2 regions of the Paenibacillus sp. J31P190 genome follow, and region 2 is predicted to be linked to the other one. Evidence: a T-box and tRNA genes for the amino acid it is inferred to sense, from the RefSeq annotation. Region 2 holds a T-box; the other holds one or more tRNA genes.

Region 1 (12,000 bases), on a different contig from region 2:
TGCGCCTTTCTTTTATTTGCTGGTACTGCACTCTATTTACTTGTTTCTGATCGTGCAGAGACAGAGAGTCGCTCTTCCAGAGCGATGACTTCATCCCCGATCAGGGAAGAAAGTCTGAGCGATGAACTTCGCTTGCTGGAGCGCCGTCTGCAAGAACAAATTCAACCTTTTGCCCAGCAGCAAACGGGCTACGGTGAAGCTGCGGCAGCATCAGCTGCTTATTCGTTGGGCCGATCTGTATCAATGCCTCTTGAGGTGCTCCAGCCTCAACTGGATGCTTGGATGCGTGAAGCTGAGCAAAATAAGCAGCAACGAAGCGAGCTGCTTCGTAAACTAGAGAAGCTGCAGGATACGAAGGAGATGCTGCAATCTCTTCGGCAGCAAGAAGATCAGCGCAGTGGCTATTTCGAGCAGCTTGTGAGAGAGTCAGATCAGCTAGAGTCGGATTGGAGTCATTGGTTGCAAACGCTCGGACTAAGTACGCGGTTATCTGCAGATGCCCTGCTAGAAACCATCCAGACGATTGAGCAAGGACAGGAAAGTCTTCGTCAGCTTCATAAGCTGGAGTCCAAGCTTGAGACATTAGTAACAAACATCGATCATTACGAAAAGACAGTCGGTTCACTCCTTCGGCTTTCACCAGCGGTGCGTCAAGAGCCCGTATTCGCGCTCAAACGCTGGAAAGAACAGGAGCAAGAACAGGTGAAGCTGCTTGCGGAGAAGAAGCATAGCGAGCAGTTATATTCGGAAACCGAGCAAGAGCTGCAGCTTCTACAGACCAACGAGCAGCGTACACAAGGCCGGTTGGACCAGCTTTTACAGGAAGCCTCTGCATGTGACGGTGAAGAACTGCGTATTCATCAGAGAGAGCAGGATCAACGCAGGAAACTTTCGGAAGAACAAATATTGCTGGAAACCTCGCTCGAAACGTTACTTAGCCGCTCCTTACTTGCCAGTTACACCGAGCTTTTGGAAAACCATGGAGAAGAGGATATCGCACTTCAAATCGCATCCCTTCAAGGACAATTAACCGATACCGCCCATGAAACGAATGAACTTCGAGAAGTTGTTGGCAAGCTAGCGGGACAAATTGAGAAGCTGGAGCAAGGCTCTGAACAGGCCGATCATCTTCTTCAAGCTGAAGCTTACCGGGCTACTATTCGTCAGCAAGTGGATCAATACGCCGTAGCTTCTTTTGCTTCACTGCTGATGAAGAAAGCCCGCGAATTTTACGAGCATGAACGGCAGCCTGGCGTGCTTCTGCGAGCATCGGATTACTTTGCGAAGATGACGAACGGTGCCTTCACCCATGTCAAAGCGCCATTCGGTGAGCAGCGTCTAGTGGCCATACGAGCGAATGGAGAGTCGCTGGATACGAGTCAGCTTAGTCGGGGAACGGCAGAGCAGCTCTACTTATCCATGCGCTTTGCACTCGCCCAGGAGTATGCTGGCAAGGCTATTTTACCGCTGGTGATGGACGATATACTCGTCAATTTCGATGAGGAACGAATGGAGAGCTGTTTGCGTGTTCTTGCAGACATAAGCAGCAGGCATCAAGTGCTGCTCTTTACCTGTCACAGCCACGTGCGAGATGCGGCAGCAAGAGTTATTCCCGGAAATCGCTTAATTCGTTTGTAGAAGCGTTGCAATGGAGGAATCGGAATTGGAATCAGAAAACGATAAGAAGAAAGAGCATCGGGAAATCACCTATCAGGTCGGATGGAAGAAGGGGAAGATCGAATGGAATGAAGGGGCATCGGAATCTTTAGCCGATAAATTATCGATGGAAGATGAGGGGCATGTTGGAGAAAAGCGTCTGCAGCTGTTTTGGCTTCCAGCCATGAGTCTTCCTAGTTGGTTGCTTCTCCCCTTACTTTATTCGCTTCCCGTCTTCTGTTTCCTATTAACGCTTGTTCTCATTTATGGGTTGCGTCATGGCTAACAGCAAGTAAGGATTGAATGAAGGGGGGATCAGCTTTATGAACATGCTATTAGCTATTATAGGTGGCCTGCTTGGCCTTTTTGTAACAGGGGTTGCCATATATACAGCTTGGATGGTTCATCAGCTTTGGAAGCAGCAGGCGGCAGCGCCAAAACCAGCAGGTCAGGTGGAAATTGCCGTCAAATACTTTTCAAAATGGACGGTCATTGATTACGCGGTCATTTTATTATTTATTATCGGTCTTTTACTATTGTTAGCCGAGCTAATTGCTGTTTGGCGAGATCAAACAGTTATTGCCAATTTCCATTTCTCCTATTTGCTTACTGGAATCATTATTTCTGCGATGGGTATGCTTCTGTTGTTTGCACGATTGATTATCGTTCTTGGTTTTATTCAGTCAGGAGCCCTACATCGCACGCTTGCGGTTGCGCCAGATCATCAGAACGAGCCATACAACACTGATAAAGCCAAATAAGGGATACAAAGCGGAAAGCAGTATTTTGAAACCAATTTGACTGATTAGATAACTAAGTATTAGGATACTAACCAGAATAACCTTAGGGTGTAGTTTCATGCGCTGTTGAAGCTGCTGGGACAAGCCGTAGGCGTCAGCAATGAAGGTCGTGAAAATTTCACCATAAATAACGAGTAAATAAGCAATTTGCGGTACGGATCCTAGTCGGGTAATAATATTCCCCATGGGGATCTCGAATTGTGCGATACCTGGCATTTGCGCGGAAAGTGCGTAATGTGCAGACAACAGGAGCAGCCCAATGCCTGCACCGCCAAGCAGTCCGCCCCAGTAAAGAACGGATCGATTGCGAATGGACGCTCCCATTGGAACGAGCACAGCTTGGGCCATCGCTAAATTAAAGGCGGTATAGAGGAAAGGTGCGAACCATATTTTTTCTAGTGGATCATCGCTTGTAATGCGCAGCCAGTTTCCAGAAGAAGGCGAATGCCACGTATAAACGACGATGACCAGGCTGAAGAGCAGCATGATGGGAACGACGATTGAATTCACGGTCATAATGGCGCCAATTCCGCGGGATAATACGAAATAGGCGAGCACCAATGTCACGAAGAGTCCTGTTTGGTAGGAGAGGTGCAGCTGTTCCTCAAATACGGTTCCGCCCCCAGCGAGCATGACGGTTGTAATCCCAAAAAGGACGATCATCATAAACAAGCTAATGGCGTTACCAATTCTTTGGCCAAAAATGGCTCGATTTAAATCCTCATAGGATGCGGCTTTCAGATCATGAGCCATCAGCATGAGTTTAATGCCAATCCAGATGAAAAGGATGCTGGATAAAGCAATCGTCAACGAGGCTAGCCAGCCGTAACGTGTGAAAAACTGCAGGATCTCTTGTCCAGAAGCGAACCCTGCTCCAACAACCGTTCCAATGTAGGTAAAGGCAACACGGACGATCTGTGAACCTGTTCGCATAGATTGCCCCGCTTTCTTTCGTTTGATATAGTACAAGGTATGTTCGGGATCTCACGCGCATGACTGGAACTTGGGGCAAGCTGTCATTTCTGTTAGAATGGGATTGAATAAGACGAAGTACAATGCGGGAGTGAGTCTTTTGTGAAGGAATTTCTATATGATTTCATAAGTCATTATGGATATATTGCTTTATACCTTTTGCTGTCTGCTGGAATCGTTGGGGTACCCGTACCAGATGAAACCCTAATGGCTTTTGTGGGTTCGTTAACGGCACTTGGAGGTCCCTTTGAGTTTGGAACAGCGTTAATTGTGATTTATGCCGGCACGATGACAGGGATGGTTGTTAGTTATTTAATCGGTCATCGCGTGGGTAAACCGTTTCTTTATCGGTATGGCAAATGGTTTAAACTAACACCGAACCGGATTGAGCGGGCCGAGGGGTGGTTTAAGAAGTATGGGCTCTGGACTGTTTTCTTTGGGTATTTCGTGCCGGGGGTACGTCATTTCACTTGTTATTTGTCAGGTGTAAGCGGAGTTAAGTTTTATAAATATTTGTTCTTCGCGGGCACAGGAGCTCTGCTGTGGTGTACAACCTTCTTAACATTAGGGCATTTTATTGGCAGTAACTTGGAGGGTTTATTCCAATTGATACATAAATACATGGGAATAAGCTTATTGACTATAGCGGTTATAGCCATTATTGGAACGGCCATTTACTTCCGCTTCCGGAAGCGGAGAGCGATATGATTCCCGTACACATGAAATAAGACCATAAGTGCATCCTATAAGAGGAGCATTCATGGTCTTATTTTGCATTCTTTGCATTTAATGGTTTGCGAAAAGTTTAATCGATTGGATGGTGCCCTCCGTCGGATCGATGTCGAGCTTAAGCAGTGTTCCTTGCGACTTGTAGGAAAGAACATAAGTGGAGTTAGTATCCGGTTTGCCTAGAATGTCAACAGCGTCTTGGACTTTCTGACCGAGGCGCAATCCGCGCAGCCCAGGATCAATCTCCGTGGAATGTACGTCAACAAACTCAAGAGCATCCTTCTTATTGAAGCCTACGGAGAAATCCGTGAAATCATAGACTTGAATGGCGTCTTCATCTGCATCCATCACGAATTGTTTCTTCGCCTTCCCAAAACGTTCAAGCACAACGTCCTTACTCGTTCCGAGCTTCAAGCCCATCAACGTTGGTTTTTCCTGTTGGTACGCATCCTCTGCTTTAATCTTCGGCTTAGCGGTTGGCTTCGAACTCGCAGATAATGGGGGGATGTCGGTTAAATCCGTTTTGGACGTGCCCGCGACTTGTGCCTCGTGCTTCGCCGTGTCTTCCGGCGTTGGCGAAGGTGATGCTGTCGCTGTTGCTACTACGATCGCAGGAGGAGTGCTTTCTGCAATAGGGTTATTTTGTACATGGTTAGTTGGATCTATAGTAGGCTGTCCGGAAGGAGCAGATGACTCTTGGCATCCAGCTAACAGTAAAGAAGCAAATGCGACTGGCACAAAGCCAAGCATGACAGGTTTAAGCAGGTTGTTCATCGTCATCTATCCTTTCTGCCGAATAATTGGAGTGAAAAATGCAACATTACTAATCATACTGTTTTCTGGTTCTATTTCAATGCATCAAGTTACCCAAATGTGAGCAATTGTAGACAAATTTCAAAATGCTGAAGCCTATATACATATAGACACCTTATACAGAGTAAAAGTTTCACTTCAAAAGAGGGATATTCACAAATTGGGACTTGAAACCTACTTCATCAATATGGTAACTTACTCATAATAGACAGGTTTAGGGGGCTAGAATCATGGAATTATTAAAACAGCGGATCCTAGAGGTCGGTGTAGTCGTGTCGGATCAAGTGCTAAAGCTGGATGCCATACTTAATCATCAGGTTGATCCTGTACTCATCATGGAGATGGGGAAAGAATTTGCAAGATTGTTTAGAGAAACGAAGCCTGACAAGGTACTTACTGTAGAGTCGTCTGGGATTCCGATTGCATATACGACAGCTTTACATCTTGAGGTTCCCATGATATTTGCACGTCGGAAGAAGACGTTGACCATGGATCAAGATACATATAGTGAGCGTGTGCCGTCCTTTACCAAAGGGATTGTTACGGACATTATGGTATCCTCTCATTTGCTTCACAAAGGCGAGCGAGTTCTGCTGATCGATGATTTTATCGCGAATGGAGATGCAGCACGCGGATTAATTCGTATCATTGAAAAAGCGGAAGCTGAGCTAGTTGGTGTAGGAATTGCTGTAGAAAAATCATTCCAAGCTGGCGGAAGCTCGATTCGAGAGCGTGGAATTCGTGTGGAATCCTTAGCTCGAATTTCCTCACTTGCGAATGGGCAAATCACTTTTAACTGATTTTACAATTTGTTCATGACTTCCCTCAAACCGATTTATCCTTTATAATGAGTATATGGTATGAGAGGAGGCTGACATCTATGGGTATCGAAAATGGTTCCATTGAATATTTTATGACAAAGCTTGGGGAAGCCAAAACACATTTTGAACGTGCGCTAGATTGTAAGCATACAGAGTTTGATGATCTGTATCCGTATATGATCGAACACCCTCAATTTTTCTGGTACAAACGATATGTAGCATGGTCCGAGTTATTAACAATCGTAAAGCTCTGCACCGAACTGACTATCGAGTGGGAACAACATTTCTCTGCCGCACAAGTGGAGTATATTCAGAAGCGCGTAATGTCTAGCAAAGTCCTTGATTTCTGGTACGAGACGAATGATTCGAAGGAACATGTTAGTTAATTTATGCCCATATAAGAAAGAGGCCAATGGATCCGAGAGGATTCGTTGGCCTTTTTCATGAAATAAATGGTGTTGGTTTCTTGGTTTAAGGTTAGTTTTTTTGAATTGAGGAACTACGATTCGTTATTTTTGGAAATATGAGCTAAAAATTGAATTAGCGGAACGAGAAGACGTTATTTGATGAAAATTGAAGGATTAAGGAACCGAAACAGTGAAATAACGAATCGTCGTTCCTTTTAACCGTTAATTTAGGCTCATATCGCACAAATAGAGGATCTACGTTCCCTCACGGAACGGTGGCACCGGCTTTTTCGGATTCGCTGAAGGGGAAATCAGATTTAGACGCATGCTCGACAATGTCTCAGACTCTAACTCAGACGCCATTCTCTGATTCTAATTCTAACTCTACTCAATCTCTAACTCAATCTCTAACTCAATCTCTGTTTCAACTAACTCAGACTCCATTATCGAGAATATTCATGCTTTCAATATGCCTTTTCGTTTGTTCAGAACCAAGCTTGTGAAGAGTTCGGTATACTTCCGTTAAATAATAATCGTATTCCTGATTGGCCTCATTGGAGTAATAAACTTTCCAAGGAAGCCAAGAAGTTGCATAGCTGCCTTGGGAGGAGTTATCGGTTTCCTCGAAAAGCTCTTGAAGCTTATCAATTTCTTCTTCGGTTGCTGAGATCTCGAATTCGAAATTAAGTGCTCCTTTGTCTTCCAGAACTTCCCCCGTGCCAACGTTGATGTAGTACGTCTTTTTATCCACTATAGAACCTCCCATGGAGTAAGTTTGCTTTTTGTGTTAGTTTTGTTTCGTCATTAGTTAAGTTAACCTCAGTAAAGCGGTTTTATGTAAAGTTTGATCTAAATCCGAATTAGTGTATGCTAAAGAAGTACATATGAAAGGTTGGAGGTAAGTTAATGATATCGGAAGAACAGCTTGATCACTATAGAGTTGAGAGCACATTATTGCGTGTTATTCGGGACGTCAGTCCAACGAATGATGTGCGTGGAATAGTAGTAGCTTGGGATGACGAGAGCGTCTTAATTCGCAAAAAAAACCGCAAAGTAGTCAAGCTCGCACGCAATTATATCTATCAACCATATGAAGCCGAAAGACCTCCTGAATTTATGCTTCCGCAGGATCCCATCGAACCAGATGGCGTTTCTGATGACGAATAAGGACGCATGGATGGGATCCATGGAGGTTCCTATCTCTGGTATTCGCATGGACTTGGTTAGTTCTCACCAAAGTACATACTTGCGGATTTGCAGCGAAAATCCGCTGCGTACGCTGAATTCTTCGCCGTGGGGCGGTGGATTCGGCACGCATAAGGTGATGATGAATCGGCAGGTGGACAAGCTGTATAATGAGGCTGATCCGCTCCGTGAGATGGAGGAATTCATCCAGCGTGAGGGTTTGAATCCCCAAGAAACAGCGGGTATGCTGACCGCGGCGAAGGTAAAGGAAGTTGGCTACAGCAGCCTTACCTGGGAAACGGGCGAAGACGGTGTTATCAGCGAATTCGGCCAGAAACTTGCAATGAAGCCAGAGCAGGAGCCTCTTCAAGTTTGCTCGTGGGTTACGGTGGGGCTGGGGAATAAAGCAAGAGCAGGAGCTGAACTGCCTGCCGCTTCCCTTTACCCTGGAACGATTAACACGATTGTCGTTATCAATGGTTGCTTAACCGATGCGGCTATGGTTAATGCTGTCATTACAGCAACTGAGGCCAAAACTGCAGCTCTACAAGCATTAGGTATCCTCGTTGAGGGTCAGCCTGCGACAGGAACGACAACCGATGCCGTACTTATTGCTGCTACGTGCCGTGGCCAGACCTATCGTTACGCGGGTACAGCGACGGCACTTGGTTACTTGATCGGAAGAACGGTATACGAAGCCATCATGCATTCCGGACAATTGTATGAACAAACGCCCTACTAATCCATGTGGATAAGTAGGGCGTTTGTTCCATTTGGTAGGCTCCCGCATTTGCATGAAGGATTCAAGTATTGTTAGTTAAGTTCTACGGAAAACACCGTAGGCAGCTGCGGTTGCAATCGCGCCTAGTCCAGATTCATCCTCATCTTCACTTTTGTAGTTAGGATCATGCACAATGGCTTCAGCTTCACCTTCTGTAAGATCCCTTTGATTACCTGTATATTTCGGTTCCAAGGCGTTAATTTCTTCCTCGTTAATAGGTCATTCCTCCTTTGCGAATAGGGTTAGGAGTGAAGGGAAGAATTATTCACGAATTGTAAAAGTGTCGTTGACGAGCTCTCATTTCCCATGTTATATTAAACTTTGTCGCAGCTATTATGACTTCGTTCATAGAGCAGCCGTATACGCGATCATGGCGGAATTGGCAGACGCGCACGGTTCAGGTCCGTGTGGGCTTACCCCCGTGGAGGTTCGAGTCCTCTTGATCGCATCAAGTAACAACCCTTTCAGTTAAGTCTGAAGGGGTTGTTTTGTTTTTGTGCAACCATGTTCGTCTTTTTCATCAATTTGGGATTTGTTATTGAGCTCTAATGTTTTAACCGCATAGATGTATAGCGGCTTTCATGAAAACTAGGTATAATACATAGTATAGATTGTACATCATTACAAAGGGGCTGATGTTTCATGGATAGAACGATTACAGTTACGCATTCTGGCAGTTTTGCTCATGTGCTTCAAACGTTTGCAATTTCCCTGTTGGTTTCCTTCCTCGGGACATTGATCGGTGCAATTGTCGTTCCGCCATCGATGGTCATGCTTTTCATCATTGCTGAGGTGGTCATGCTGGTGGCCGCAATCATCATTCGTGTTCGCGGCAAACATATCGGTTATGGCTTTCTTTATGCATTTACCGCGATTTCAGGGGTTACTTTGTACCCAGTTATTATGGCGTATGGCGGGTTGCTGGGGGCAAATGTAGTATCTGGCGCATTCTTCGCAACTGCAGCAATTTTCGGCGGACTTGCCTTTTATGCCCATCGTTCGCAGCGTGATTTCAGCTTTCTAGGCGGCTTCTTGTTTGCAGGGACGATCGGACTCGTGCTCATGAGTGTAGTCGGTATGTTCGTTAACTTTGGTTCTGCAATGAACCTAGTATGGTCGATGATCGGCATCTTGATTTTCAGCGGTTGGGTTCTCTACGATGTAGCTCAATACCGAAACGGTGTATCCGCGGAAGAGGTCCCACTCGCAGCATTAAATATTTATCTCGATTTCATTAATCTCTTCTTGTACATCTTGAAGTTCCTAGCTTCAATTGTTGGGTTAAACAGGGATTAAACAAATCATCAGAGACACCAAAAAGCACGTTCGTCTCTCACCGTACGGTGAGAGACGAACGTGCTTTTTTGCTTGAAGCTATCTTAGGAGATCGAGCTTGGGCTTGACCTGAACTTGAACGGAATGAAAATAGGAGATATCTCCGCGGAAGCTTCGATTAATTTCGAGCAGGGTATGCAGGATTTGGATGAGTTCAGCATGGTTTAATCGGACGGTTGCTGTCTCCTCCTGCTCGGTTCTGCTCAATTTGACTTCGAGTAGATGATTGGATTCGTCCATTTGAATCTCTAGCTGTTCCGTTAGCAGCATCTGTTTCCACATCCAAGTCAACACCTCTCTCTCTACTTACTCTAGTGTATGCTTGGATAACGTGAATAGACGTGTAAGACTGCGCTATGATCAATGGATTTTTAAGAAACAAGCACGATTTCCTTTCTCTGTTCATACAATTTAATGATCCTATAAGGGGAGAGAGGAGATGACCTATGGCGGCTTGCAGCACATGGACGTATAGAGGGATTTCGTCTTCGGTATTCAAAGCCTTACAACAAGTCGGCAGAAAGCAGGGCATTACGATTCCTAATACAACACAAGGCAAGTTCATGGTAACGGTGGTTGGCATGAATGTCGGATTTCAATATGCATGGGATACGAATGCTCATACCTTGTTATTGCAGTGTGATAATAAACCGATGCTGCTCGGATGCAGCACGATTAAATCTTTTGCAGACAAAATCATTGCGGAGAGTGGCGGCAAAATCGGTTAATCCCCTATATCCACCTGTCTTTTGCAAGTTTAAGCTCCTGTCTCTGTGGTTAAAATAGGGATAGAAGGCAGGTGGACATATGGCAAAAAGCGATGATCTGGTTAAGTACATAACACAGCAAGTCGTCACGTATATAGAAACACCAAGGGAAGTTCGACAGCAAGTCAAAGCCATAAGCAAGGAACAGCGGGAAAGCTGGCAAACACGCTGGTTCGGCATGCTGCCGCTGGCCACACGTATGTTAATTGATCTGGCGAAACCCAAAAAGGTAAAATGACAAAGCCTCTTCACCTATGATCGGGAGATTTAATTCATCCTGATAATTGGTGCGAGAGGTTTTTTTGTTTATATATCGAATATATCAGGACGAACGTTACTACCATAAATTGGGGGAAGATGTCATAATGAAACTTGAGAAAAATAATAAGCTTGTCATGATTGGTGATTCTGTTACGGATTGCGAACGATCAAGACCGATTGGCGAAGGATTATTCGGAGCTTTAGGTAAAGGCTATGTTTCTATCGTGGACGGGCTGATCAATGCTACGTATCCAGAGCTTCAAATTCGTACCGTTAATGTGGGTACCAGCGGTAATACGGTACTTGATCTCCAAGCTAGATGGCAAACGGATGTCATCGATTTGAAGCCGGACTGGTTATCTATCATGATCGGTATTAATGACGTTTGGAGGCATTTTGACGTACCGCATCAAAAGGAAAACCAAGTGGGCATTGAGACTTATGAAAAGACGTTAAGAGAGCTGGTCGAACAGACACGTCCTCTTGTCAAAGGGCTTGTACTGATGACACCCTTTTACATAGAGCCGAATCCGCAAGATGCCATGCGTTCCCAAATGGATCAATACGGGGCAGTCGTGAAACAGATAGCCGAAGAAACAGGCTCCCTTTTCGTGGATACACAAGCGGCTTTCGAACCTGTTCTACAGGCTTACTACCCTGCCTACATCGCTTGGGATCGTGTTCATCCGAATAACGTTGGTCATACCATTTTAGCTAAAGCTTTTCTTGAAGCTATTGATTTTACTTGGAAATAAAGCGGAAAGCCTTAGACCTCTGGAAATAGCGGTCTAAGGCTGTTCTCACGGAAAAATATGTCCTAACTTTAAAGCATTCTCCAGCAGCACGTAACGGGGTCCAACATGATCTAAAGTCAGGTAGGTATCCCCAGATACCCATTGTTGATAACCCAGAATGGCGAGCGGCAGCGTGACTTGACCATCATAGAGCTCGGTGACATAGGTTAACTTAGCCTGAGGGTTTAAAGCCTTTTGAAGTTCGCTCAGTTTGGTCACTGGAAGCGGTTTGCCCTGGACCCACGGGAGCCTATCATAAGGATCAAAGGCGGGATATAACGCTGTTTGAGCTTTGCTCGACAAATCGGTTGCATCTGGACGATCCTCAGTTATCCTCGGGATAGGGTCCTCTTTGAGCGGAAGCATCTCTCCGGATTTGGCATCCAAATAATAGGTTTGGTCTTGGAGAATTATTTTCCACACAGCGGTTAGCTGGTCCATATAAAGTCGGTCTAAAATAATCGTTTCATTTTGAACAAAATCAGAGTAAGAAGTAGTAGTTGGAATGAGTTCCTGCTGTACCAAAGAACGATACAGCGTGGTCAAGCTGAATAGCGGATTGTTCCCTGTTCCGTACTCGGTTAATCGGAAGGAGCCGTTGTCCGCGGCATGTACGATCATATAGCCAACATCCTGTCCATGATCGGTGAGGATAACCACCCAACCATGTGTGCCTGGT
Region 2 (12,000 bases):
TTCCCTAAAACAAAGAAAAAAACGTGGGTATTCCTACTAAGTCCGTTCATTTATATACTTTGCATGTTTCCACGAAACATAGCTGATTTCGATGAAATAAGCGGTATCATTAGTTATATTGGATTAATTGTCGCCATTCTCTTTCCTATCCTCATCCATGTTGGCGCTAAACTTCGAGGAGTGAATAGTGATGCTTCTTAAAAAAAGGAGCTGCTGGACCAGTCTAATCTGCATCCTCTTCCTTTTAACAGGCTGCTGGGATCGTATAGAAATAGACCAACGCGGGTTTGTAGTCGGCGTTGCTATCGATTACAGCAATGCTCAGAAACACAAATTCATAGGAACCTACCAGATTGTCGTACCCAGCGGGCTGAAACAAAGCAGTCAAGGACAAAGCGGATCAGCCAGTTCCAATAAAGCCTACTTTAATTTATCAACAACTGAGAACTCTATGCCTGCCCTTAGCTCGAAATTGGCAATTAGGACGAGTCGTTCCCCTTATTTCGAACATCTAAAAATCATTATCATTTCGAGCGAAGTAGCCAAAGACGATAAAATTTTCGCTGACTTGTTGGACTTTTTCTTACGAAATAGTGAAATGCGAAGAGGCGTTCAAATATTAATTGCTAATGGAAAAGCCTCAGATATATTAGATATCCCTACTTTCAATGAACCAACACCTATCGATTATATGACATCTATTGCTAGAAACGACCGAAAATCCAATTACATGTTACCCGAATCACGAATAGGTGATGTCCACGAATTTTTGGTCAAACATGAAAGTTTCGCTATTCAAACTGTAAAATTGGAAGAGAAAGGCGTTTCAATGACCGGATCCGCTATCTTCGATGGTCATACGAAGGAACTGGTCGGATTCTTGCAAGGCGATGAAACGCAAGGGTTGAACTTCGTCACTGATCAAATTAAAGGCGGGATCATCGAAGCTAAGATTAAGGATCACACTTTTGCCTTCCGAGCGGAAAGAGCGAAAAGTAAAATAACAATGCAGCAGCTCAATCCAACAAAGTTCAAGTTTAATATTAAACTTGCAACTGAGGGCGTTCTTGATAAATCGACTTCAGATTATGATCCCTCTACTTCAGAAGCAATTAAAGATTTAGAGAAAAGCTTGGAAGATATGGTCAAAGCCAATACCCTTAAAGCAATCAAAAAGCTCCAACAAACTTATAAAAAGGATGCATTGGGGCTGGGTGCTTTTTTATATCAAAATCATTATAGAATATGGAAACCAATCGCAAATGATTGGGATCAGGGATTAAATATATTCGCACAATCAGAGATTAACGTGCAGGCAGAGGTCATTATAAGGCGTATCGGAAATATCATCAAAACGACAGAGGAGTAATGCAAGTATGTGGTTTTCTCTCATTGGAAGGTTTCCTTCAGGGATGATACTGATTTGTACCATTCTCTCATTCGTCATTCCCTTCGGAGTTCATTGGATATACAAAGAGCTGCACGCGCATGGGGATCCACCATGGAAACAGGAGCCTACAGCAGAAGAACACAAAGATCCACAATCCAACAACTCTGGATAGTGGCCATTCAGATGTTAATTAATCTATTATTTTAACTCGGGAGTAAATCCCTTCTTTGCGGACTTCAAGTTGCACTTCCCCCATTTGATCTGTTCGCAACACCTGCACCTCATTTTCATCCAAACGCCTTAATACATCAAGTGATGGGTGACCATAACTATTCATAGCTCCTACGGATATGACGGCCCAGGAAGGCTTCCAAAAGTCGAGCCACCCTGGTGTCGTCGATGTTTTGCTGCCATGATGAGCAATTTTCAGTACATCGACTTTGTGGTTTATATGTTGTTCTTGATCAATTAACGAAGGATGTTCTTTTAAATAATCAACGACAACAGCTTCAGATTCTTTCTCCATATCCCCCGTAAATAACCAACGCGTCCCCTGCATCTCGAGCAAAAAAACAACGGACTGCGCATTCTGTTCTTTGACAATTTCGATGAGCCGATTATCTTTTTCCAAAGGATACAGGACTTGCAATCTGGTAAGCGGATCGATCTGAATCCAATTGCTTACGTTCGCAGGCAAAAGCGGCACTTTTCGCGATAGCAGGGTGACAAATAATTTCTCGATAATTGCCCCTGGCTTGAGCGTTCCATTAAAGAGAAACTGCTTGACGGGCATTTGCGCAATAACTGCCTGTAGACCGCCACTGTGATCCGCATCTTCATGTGTGAGAACGACGAGATCAAGTTGATGAACACCACGTTTCTTGAGCAGCGGAACGAGCAGCTTTTGGCCAACTTCATAAGGATCCTTGCGAATTTTCCAAGCTTCACCAGGTTTCCTAAATGTAAGAGTCCCTCCACCATCAATCAGAATATGTCGACCATAAGGTGTGCGAATCAGTATAGCATCACCTTGACCCACGTCGATAAATTGAACGAGACCGGAACGGTTGAAGCGCTCAGGCGAATACCCCATCCAAAGCAATAGCAGGAAACCTGCTGCCGCACATACTAACCATTTCGATAAGTTCACTTTCCTTTTACCTTTGACACTTACCAAAATGATTGGAAGCTCTCCTCCAGCTTGTTGAGACAAGCGCTGACATAATCCATATATCAAAATGAGAAAAGCATAATAAAAAGCAATCCAGGGTAAGCTTGGCGACGGCCAAAGCAGCTTAAACTGCTGTAAATGCTGAAGCTTGTCTGTCATCCAGAAAATCACTTCGTTTAACCAAGAAATAAACCAACCGATGCTCTTTCCAGCAGGAACGTAAACCAGTCCCAGAACTAGAGCAAGCAGGCCAGCCGGGAATACAATCATGCTAATAACAGGAACCAGGAAGGCATTAGCCAGCCAAGACAATAAAGAAAACTGATTAAAATAATAAATGGATACCGGAAAGGATACCATTTGGGAAACAAGCGTGATAGAGGTCGTATTTCTTATAATTGGGGAAGAAATCCACGGAACGAATAAATTATTGACTCTTTGTACGCCAACAATGAGACCAAGTGTAACCAGAAATGAAAGCTGAAAGCTGACATCCAGCAGGAAGTATGGATCCCACAAAAGCATGATCCATGCGACAATCGCCATAATATGCAAAACATCCTTAAAGAGCCCTCGCCGTGCTGCATAGAGGGCAATTATAGACATGAGTCCGGCCCGAACAATGGAGGGGGAAGCACCTGTTAGTAGGATATAGAATGGCAATAACCATATACAGATAAGCAAATAGGTCTCCTTTGCCAGCTTTAATCGGCGCATGATCCAAATACAAACACCAAGAAATACGGCTATATTCAAGCCGGAAATGGCCAAAATATGCGTCAATCCCAGCTCCGAAAATTGCTGGAAGCGCTCGGGATCGAGATCGTCCGTCTGACCGATCAGCATGCTCTTCATGAACCCCGCCTGCGGCGCGGGGAAGATAAGGTCCATGCGCCTGCTGAGGGCGCCGCGCAGCTCGTCGTTCCAGCGCAGCAGCTGGACGACGCTTAAGCGCGCAGCCGCAGGCTCGACCTGCGCCTGATCCACCCCTTTGGCGGAGAGCAGCCAATGGGTGTGGTGAAGGCGCAGGTATCGGCGGTAGTCGAAGCCGCCGAAGTTGCGGGCTGGGGACGGGCTGCGCAGCGTCCCGTGCAGCGTCAAGGCGTCGCCTCGGCGCCAGCCCGACGCCACCGCCTGCTGCTCCTGCTGGAGCAGGCGCAGCGAGACCTGCATGCTTTCCCCGCCGAGCGGGAAAGCCTCCGCACTTGGGAAGCGAATGGACTCCGCTTCCATCGTGAAGCTGGCCCTGTCGCCGTCGACGGTGACAGGGCTGGAGAATCGGCCGAGCAGCGTGACCTCGCTGCCGTCCAGGTTCTGCTGCTGCGCTAGCGGCAGCAGCGCAGAGACGTTGCGCTGGTCGGTCCATTGGAAGTAGCCATAGGCTACTCCGACCAGCAGCAAGGCGCACAGCGGCTGTCTGCCAGGCAGCCGCAGCGCATAGATGACGATAAGCGCGGCTAACAGCAGCGCGCTCGTCATCAAAGATAACCACCGCAGCTCGGTATAGAGCGCGAGCGCGTAGCCAGTTATCCACAGACAACACCCTATAACAACTGGTCGTTTCATTAGCATTTGCATATGTATTCGCTCCCCCTCCTCTTGAATGTTATAAAATCGAATTGTAATTATTTACATGAGTTACGAAAATAGACGAAGCGATCTATACATTGAAAATTCATCATTTATCATTTATCATTTATCATTCATCATTCATCATTCATCTTTCTTCTTTCTTCTTTCTTCTTTCTTCTTTCTTCTTTCTTCTTTCTTCTTTCTTCTTTCTTCTTTCTTCTTTCTTCTTTCTTCTTTCTTCTTTCTTCTTTCGTCTGTCATCTTTCGCCTTCTTCCTTTATCTGGATCTTCAACATTCACCTTCATCATTTATCTCATCATTCATCTTCGTCATTGGATTTTTTACAATACTTTTCACTCTCAGACCTCGAAAAACAGCTTCTATTGGAGCAATTCCAATAGAAGTCTCTTAAAAAGACAATTTTCAAGGAAAATCATTAATTCCATTGGATTTTCTCCAACAGAAGTACGATAACCCCAGTCAGAATAGCGATTACACTGTATTTACTCCAATGAAAATGTAGATTCCGCGCCATTACCGCACCTTTGATATCCATACTTATCCCCATCTAAAAAACAAACAAAAAACCTCTCCCCAGATCAGCCCCATAGGCTGCGTCTAGAAAAAGGTTCTTCCTCTCGCTTCAGTAAACATATTTAATTCACGACATCAGATACAGTACCAGGCGGAGGTTCATATCCTTCCATTCTACGGAAAACGATGCCTCTGTTCTCCATCAAATGGCTTACTTTCTCATGATCCTTAGGATACCCGCGATGGAAAACGATCTCCATCACACCGCTGTTGGCCAGCATATTCGCACATGTCCAGCAAGGCTGATCTGTTACATAGACAGTCGATCCTTCGCGATCTTCCCGATCCGTGAACAGCAACAGATTTTGCTCTGCATGAATCGTACGAATACATCGCTGTTTACGAATAACTTCCTCGGTATCATCTACCACTTTCAACTCGATTTCTTCCACAAGCATGCAGCCTGCTTCTGTACAATCAGGCACACCCATTGGCGCACCATTGTAAGCTGTTCCAAGTAACTTCTTACCCTGCACCAACACTGCCCCAACGTGCCGACGGTTACATCTTGATCTCGTTGAGGCCATGTAAGCAATATCAAGGAAATAAGTATCCCAATCTTTACGGTTGCTCATAACGGATTGCAATTCCTCCTTACGAAGATCCTTGTATGTTCTTGGACCCCTTTTTTCATTTCTAGTATTCTCTCATATTTCCTAGCAAAATAAAAGAAAGGAAAGAATATTAAGAAGTTACATAAAGAAATAATTTTAACTTCTCAAGCATTTTCTCTCCGATGCCCTTCACCTCCATCAGCTCTTCAATCTGGTTAAATCGTCCCTTTTTCAACCGATAGTCCAGTATGGCCTTTGCTTTGCTCTCTCCAATACCCGGTAATTCAACTAATTGCTTGAGCGTAGCTGTGTTTAGATCCAATTGATCGGTAGACCGTGCTGATGGCAAGCTAGCTTCCGGTTTTTCATTTGATACAACAGTAGGCGTAGGTATTGCTGTAAGTGCAGGTATTGTCGTATTTGGTTCAGTGTCACTCGTTGCTTTCGGTTCTGTGACTCTCGTTCCCTTCGGTTCTGTGTCGCTCGTTGTTTTCGATTCTGTGTCTCTCGTTTCCTTCGGTTTTCTATCTTTCGTTCCCTTCGATTCTGTATCTACTTTTGCATTCGATTCTGTGCCTATGTTTGATTTCAAGTCTGATTTTCTTACAGGCTTTGCATCAGCTGCCGGCTCATCTCCAGGATGAGAAATCATAGCCTGCATCTGAGAGTTCAAAGGCATAAAATCCGTTTGTATCATAGATCTGCCTCCACGAATGAATGGCCAAACGACGAAAGCAAATAAACAGATCGCTGCCATCATGAGCAGTATCCTTCCTCTTTTGGAACCAAAAAAATCCACGAATTCCCTCCTAAGAGTTTTGCTTTAGCAAAACTGGCATCGTAAGCATAACCTTTAAAGTTTTGCTTTAGCAAAACTAACTTCGTAAGCATAATCATTAGAGTTTTTCTTTAGCAAACTTGCAACTTAAGTCTTTCCAAACATAATTGCTGACATATGAACATATACATGAAAAAGCATCTGAATGGCATTTAAAACTGACCCCGTTCAATAAACTATGAAAGAAAGTGACTGATTTTTTCGGGAGGGATTACTGGATGAAAGCAGGATTCATCGGTACTGGGAGTATGGGAAGTATTCTGATTGAAGCGTTCATTCATTCTGGAGCTTTCAATCCGGAGCAAATTATTGCGGGAAATCGAACAATTCATAAAGTTGAGCTTCTAGCGGAGACATATCCTGGACTTCATGTTGCCGGGTCGAATAGAGAAGTCGTACTGGGGAGCGATCTCATCTTTCTATGTGTGAAGCCGTCTGAATTTAAGAAGGTTATTGATGAAATCAAAGAGGACGTGCTTCCCTCTCAACTCATCGTGTCCATTACAAGCCCTGTCCTGCTCAAACATTTGGAAGGTCTTCTGCCGGCGAAAATCAGTAAAATTATCCCGAGTATCACGAACTACGTGCTTAGCGGTGCGACACTATGTATTCATGGGAATCGAATGCAGCCTGAGGACAAAGAATGGCTAGAGAACCTATTTGCGCATATTTCCTCACCTATTCGTGTATCCGAAAATTATACGCGGATCTCTTCTGACATATCTAGCTGCGGTCCCGCTTTTTTAGCCAAATTCCTGCAATCTTTTATTGATGCAGCCGTTGAGGCAACTGGTATTTCTATTGAGGAAGCTACCTTACTTGCCAGTGAAATGACGCTAGGCACAGGAAAGCTGCTTACAACCGGAGGATTCAACCCTGCTACCCTTCAAAAACGCGTATCTGTTCCCGGTGGAATTACAGCGGAAGGCTTACGTATTTTGGACGATGAGCTTGCGGGGATATTCTCACGAGTCATTAGTGCTACACATGCCAAATATGAAGAAGACATTGAGAAGGCTGAACTGCTGTTTACTTAGAAGCAGCAGCCTTCCCAAATTGCCAACTTTGTATTGCTATCCTACGACAATATTTACTAATTTGCCTTTTACAACAATCAATTTGCGAACGGCCTTTCCGGCGGTCGCTTCTTTGACTTTATCGAGGTCAAATGCGATTTTCTCCATCGCTGCTTCATCCGTATCCTTGGAGATCAGAACACGATCAACAATTTTACCATTGACCTGTACAACAATTTCAATTTCATTGTCGACTGTCCACGCTTCATCATAGGTTGGCCACGGCTGATACGTAATTGATTCTGTGCCGCCGAGCTTCTCCCAAAGTTCTTCGGCCAAATGCGGCGCAACTGGAGATAACATCTGAACGAAATTTTTCATCGCTTCAAGCGGTAAACGCTCTGTTTTATAGGCTTCGTTAACGAAAATCATCATTTGACTGATCGCTGTATTAAACCTAAGGGCTTCGAAATCCTCGGTAATTTTTTTGATCGTTCGGTGCCAAGTACGTTTGAATGAATCACTGCCTAATGTTTCGTCGGCGCTGATTTTAGCATTTATCTGACCATTTTCGTCTACAAACAGCCTCCACACACGATTCAAGTAACGATAGATGCCATCCACACCTGTTGTATTCCATGGTTTTGTAGCTTCAAGTGGTCCCATAAACATTTCGTAAATACGTAGTGTGTCGGCCCCTTGATCGCTGACGATATCATCCGGATTTACAACGTTACCGCGAGACTTACTCATTTTCTCCATGTTCTCACCAAGAATCATCCCTTGGTTTACAAGCTTATGGAAAGGCTCCTTGGTATGAACAAAACCAAGATCATAAAGCACCTTATGCCAGAAACGCGCATACAGCAAGTGAAGAACAGCATGTTCCGCTCCGCCGATGTAAAGATCTACAGGCAGCCATTGCTGCTGAAGCTCATGCGAACAAAACTCTTTATCATTACGCGGATCGATAAAACGTAAGTAGTACCAGCAGCTGCCGGCCCATTGCGGCATGGTATTCGTTTCACGGCGAGCTTTCATGCCGGTTTCCGGATCAATTGTGTTTACCCATTCGGATACGTTCGCAAGTGGTGATTCTCCTGTACCTGATGGTTTAATTTCATCGACTTGTGGAAGCAAGAGTGGCAGTTGATCCACGGGAACAGGCTTCATTGTGCCATCTTCAAGATGAAGAATTGGAATCGGCTCTCCCCAATATCTTTGACGGCTGAAGAGCCAATCTCTCAAACGGTAGGTTACTTTGCCGCGGCCTTTGCCGTTTTGCTCCAGCCACGCGATCATATGGCTGATCCCTTGTTCGATGTTCATGCCATTAATCGGACCGGAATTGACGTGTTCGCCATCCCCTGCGTAAGCTTCCTTCTCAACATCTCCACCTTGCACGACTTCGACAATCGGTAAATCAAACTGTTTTGCAAACTCCCAGTCACGTTGATCGTGTCCTGGAACAGCCATGATTGCACCCGTACCGTAACCGCCAAGCACGTAGTCAGCAATCCAGATCGGCACTTTCACGTTATTAACCGGATTGACAGCATAAGCCCCTGTGAAAACACCTGTCTTGTCTTTTGCCAGATCCGTACGCTCGAGATCGCTTTTGCGGGAAGCCTTTTCTTGATACTCCTTAATGGCAGCAGCTTGATCTCCCGTAGTAATTTGCGCAACAAGCTCATGCTCAGGTGCCAGAACGCAGTACGTGGCGCCAAACAATGTATCTGGACGTGTAGTGAAAACCGTCAGACTCTTCTCATCGTATCCGTCAATCGCAAATTGGACTTCTGCGCCTGTTGATTTACCAATCCAATTGCGCTGCATATCTTTAATGCTTTCGGACCAATCCAGCTCCTCAAGATCTTCAAGCAGACGTTCAGCGTACTCAGTAATTTTCAGGATCCATTGACGCATCGGCTTACGAATAACGGGATGGTTACCGCGCTCGCTCAGACCGTCAATTACTTCTTCATTAGCAAGAACAGTTCCCAGCGCTGGACACCAGTTTACAGGCACTTCATCCACATAAGCGAGTCCTTTATTGTACAACTGGATGAAGATCCATTGTGTCCATTTGTAATACTCAGGATCTGTTGTACTGATTTCACGATCCCAATCGTACGAGAAGCCTAGTGATTTAATTTGACGACGGAAAGTATCGATGTTCTTCTTGGTGAATTCTCGCGGATCATTTCCCGTATCCAGTGCGTACTGTTCAGCAGGAAGTCCGAAAGCGTCCCATCCCATTGGATGAAGTACGTTAAAGCCTCTCATCCGTTTGAACCGTGAAACGATATCAGTTGCTGTGTAGCCTTCCGGATGTCCTACATGCAGACCAGCTCCAGATGGGTAAGGGAACATATCCAGCGCATAAAACTTCGGCTTATCGGAATTCTCAAGCACCTTAAATGTTTTCTTCGCATCCCAATAAGCCTGCCATTTCGGCTCAATTTCTTGTGGATTATAGCCTTGCTGCTCTTTTGTTTCTTTAGTTTCTTTCGTTTCCTGTGTCATGTTCAAAATCCTCCCTGTGTACAGCCATCCTCATCATGATTCAAAGCGCTGTAAGCGCCAAAAAACCCCTCATCGCTAGCGGATATCGCTAGGGACGAGAGGTTAGATTCCCGTGGTACCACCCTAGTTAACACAAGACATTCTTTGCCTGTGTTCACTCTGCCCCTTAACGCGGGTGAGACGATCCAGCTAGCACCATATATAGGGATCTTTGAGTGGAGCTCAAAGTCTCTCCGCTTTGGGATCTTTGAGTGGAGCTCAAAGTCTCTCCGCTTTGGGATCTTTGAGTGGAGCTCAAAGTCTCTTCGCTTTAAATGGTGATTCACCTTCTAGCTCCAAGGCGAGTTCACAAGACTGACATCTACCGGCTTCCACCCTACATCCGGCTCTCTGAAAGATGCTGTACAAGTTACTATTCCTCTTCTAAGCTTTAATCATCTAATTAGCTTTGATTATATGTAAAATAATGCCGCACTGTCAAGCCGCAAAGAACCTCACTGCCGTTATTTCTTTGCAATAAAGAAAGCTCGCTCTGTCATAGAGGTAGGCTGCTCCCAAGTGAAGTCAGCAGCCATATGCACCTCAGTGAAACCGACTGCAAGCAGCATTTCCTTAAGCCATTGTAAAGAATAAGCCCTTTGAAGATGAGTTTCATCGATGCGTCGGAAAGTATCCTTTCCGTTATCTTTTACAAATATGGTCAACTCGTGCTCAATCTGCACTCTTTCATCATCTAACTCGCTTGTCCAAATGTAGGCAACATCGTCTTCATTCAGGAAAAAGGGCTGAGAGTCTGCATAAGCGAACAACTGCTCAGGAGTATGCACATCGAAAAGGAAAAGCCCTCCAGGCTTGAGCCCCTTAAAGGTTTGACGGAAAGCATCAACGATATCTTCTTCCTCTAACAAATAGTTGAGACTATCACAGATGGAAAGCGCTGCATCCACTTGTTCACCGAGGTCCCATTCACGCAGATCCTGTTGTACCCAATGAATGGCGCCACCGCGCAGTTGACTCTTGTGCTCTCCCGTTTTTTGCTCAGCGACTGCCAGCATGTCTTCTGATAAATCAATACCCGTCAGCTGGTATCCCTCCAAGGCTAGAGGAATCGTCAAATTCCCAGTACCACAGGCCAAATCAACAATCGTAGATGGTTTCATACCAAATCGATCGAAGCTCTCTTTCACGAAACGAAGCCAATCTTCATATGGCATGCTATTCATCAAGCGATCATAGGTGTACGCGAATTTTTCGTAACTCATGTTAACCTTGAGTCTCCTCTTGCTTCAGATAGGTCCAATCATCTTCTTGATAAATGAGCCCGTCCTTCATAAGCTTGCCTAATGCGCGTTTGAAAGCCGCTTTACTTAGTCCAAACCGATCCTTGATAATATCAGCCGACGTTTTGTCCGAAAATGGCATCGCATTACCTGGACGTTCTTGGAGGACACTCAAAATTCGCTCAGCATCTTCATCGCGGCCTTTTTCCTTCGGGAGCCGCATCGACAGATTGACCCGCCCATCCTCTTCACGAACGAATGCGACACGCACTTCAACCATCTCACCTACACGAAGCAAGCGTGTCCGTTCCGGAGCAGCTATAAGTCCAATAACACCATAACCAAGGACTCCGGCTTCGCAAATGACGAAGGTGCCAATTTGCAAAGGTCTGTACACACGTGCTTTGACCCACTGATTACTCCAACTCGAGGGTGCACGAACGCAAAGAGGAGCCAGGTCCTCTTCCAGAGCCAGCTTAGCGATTAAACGTCCTTGCCGATCGTGAGCTAATGTGGCAAATACCTTATCTCCTACTTGTGGACGCAGTTCCTCGAGCTCCGGCACATGTCTGTAGGGAAGCAACAGGTTGCGGCCCAGTCCCATTTCCAGAAAATATCCAAATCTAGGGTGAATATCTACAACTTCCAGAAGTCCTACTTCGCCCATGAGAAGAAGAGGACGCTTCATCGTAGCCATCAATCGATCCTGCGTATCATGGAACATGAAGGCTTCAACATGCTCTCCGGGTTGTATCTTACCTACGATTTCTGCATAAGGCAGAAGAACATCCTGCTGGCCGTCAGTAAGGAAATAACCGTTAGGAGGAACCTCCCTCGCTACCTCTAGGGTAACAAGGGATCCTGCTTCCATTCTCATACGCGCTCCACAACTTTGGCATCGGACCAAAGTCTTTCGATATTATAATATTCACGATCATCGCGGTGGAAAACATGAAGAACAACATCCCCTAGATCAAGCAAAACCCATCTTGCTGTATCAATACCCTCGTAGCCTCTGATATTAACGCCGTGCTCATGCGCTTTCTTTCTAGCTTCGC

The links. The T-box of region 2 lies ahead of leuS (leucine--tRNA ligase). A T-box ahead of a tRNA ligase gene usually reads a tRNA of that ligase, here a tRNA-Leu.
Region 1: it encodes a tRNA-Leu, which carries the amino acid that the T-box ahead of leuS (leucine--tRNA ligase) is inferred to sense. The anticodon was not compared.

The regions. Positions count from the first base shown of each region.
Region 1 is NZ_JCAUAS010000003.1:33,728-45,727, reverse strand. Features, by position in the region: gene AC58U0_RS07255 (AAA family ATPase) at 1-1,638, shown strand, start outside; gene AC58U0_RS07250 (hypothetical protein) at 1,664-1,942, shown strand; gene AC58U0_RS07245 (hypothetical protein) at 1,980-2,417, shown strand; gene AC58U0_RS07240 (YkvI family membrane protein) at 2,349-3,389, opposite strand; gene AC58U0_RS07235 (DedA family protein) at 3,531-4,136, shown strand; gene AC58U0_RS07230 (DUF4309 domain-containing protein) at 4,215-4,931, opposite strand; gene AC58U0_RS07225 (xanthine phosphoribosyltransferase) at 5,201-5,770, shown strand; gene AC58U0_RS07220 (hypothetical protein) at 5,851-6,177, shown strand; gene AC58U0_RS07215 (hypothetical protein) at 6,632-6,949, opposite strand; gene AC58U0_RS07210 (hypothetical protein) at 7,105-7,365, shown strand; gene AC58U0_RS07205 (adenosylcobinamide amidohydrolase) at 7,355-8,125, shown strand; gene AC58U0_RS07200 (hypothetical protein) at 8,201-8,356, opposite strand; tRNA gene AC58U0_RS07195 (tRNA-Leu) at 8,529-8,612, shown strand; gene AC58U0_RS07190 (Bax inhibitor-1/YccA family protein) at 8,807-9,460, shown strand; gene AC58U0_RS07185 (hypothetical protein) at 9,539-9,781, opposite strand; gene AC58U0_RS07180 (hypothetical protein) at 9,946-10,227, shown strand; gene AC58U0_RS07175 (YqzE family protein) at 10,307-10,504, shown strand; gene AC58U0_RS07170 (SGNH/GDSL hydrolase family protein) at 10,632-11,282, shown strand; gene AC58U0_RS07165 (hypothetical protein) at 11,328-12,000, opposite strand, start outside.
Region 2 is NZ_JCAUAS010000009.1:21,081-33,080, reverse strand. Features, by position in the region: gene AC58U0_RS17255 (GerAB/ArcD/ProY family transporter) at 1-201, shown strand, start outside; gene AC58U0_RS17250 (Ger(x)C family spore germination protein) at 191-1,369, shown strand; gene AC58U0_RS17245 (DNA internalization-related competence protein ComEC/Rec2) at 1,581-4,139, opposite strand; gene AC58U0_RS17240 (hypothetical protein) at 4,275-4,439, opposite strand; gene AC58U0_RS17235 (deoxycytidylate deaminase) at 4,791-5,303, opposite strand; gene AC58U0_RS17230 (helix-hairpin-helix domain-containing protein) at 5,413-6,081, opposite strand; gene comER (late competence protein ComER) at 6,339-7,157, shown strand; gene leuS (leucine--tRNA ligase) at 7,194-9,662, opposite strand; T-box leader at 9,750-10,097, opposite strand; gene AC58U0_RS17215 (class I SAM-dependent DNA methyltransferase) at 10,166-10,924, opposite strand; gene AC58U0_RS17210 (CvfB family protein) at 10,926-11,819, opposite strand; gene rsfS (ribosome silencing factor) at 11,816-12,000, opposite strand, start outside.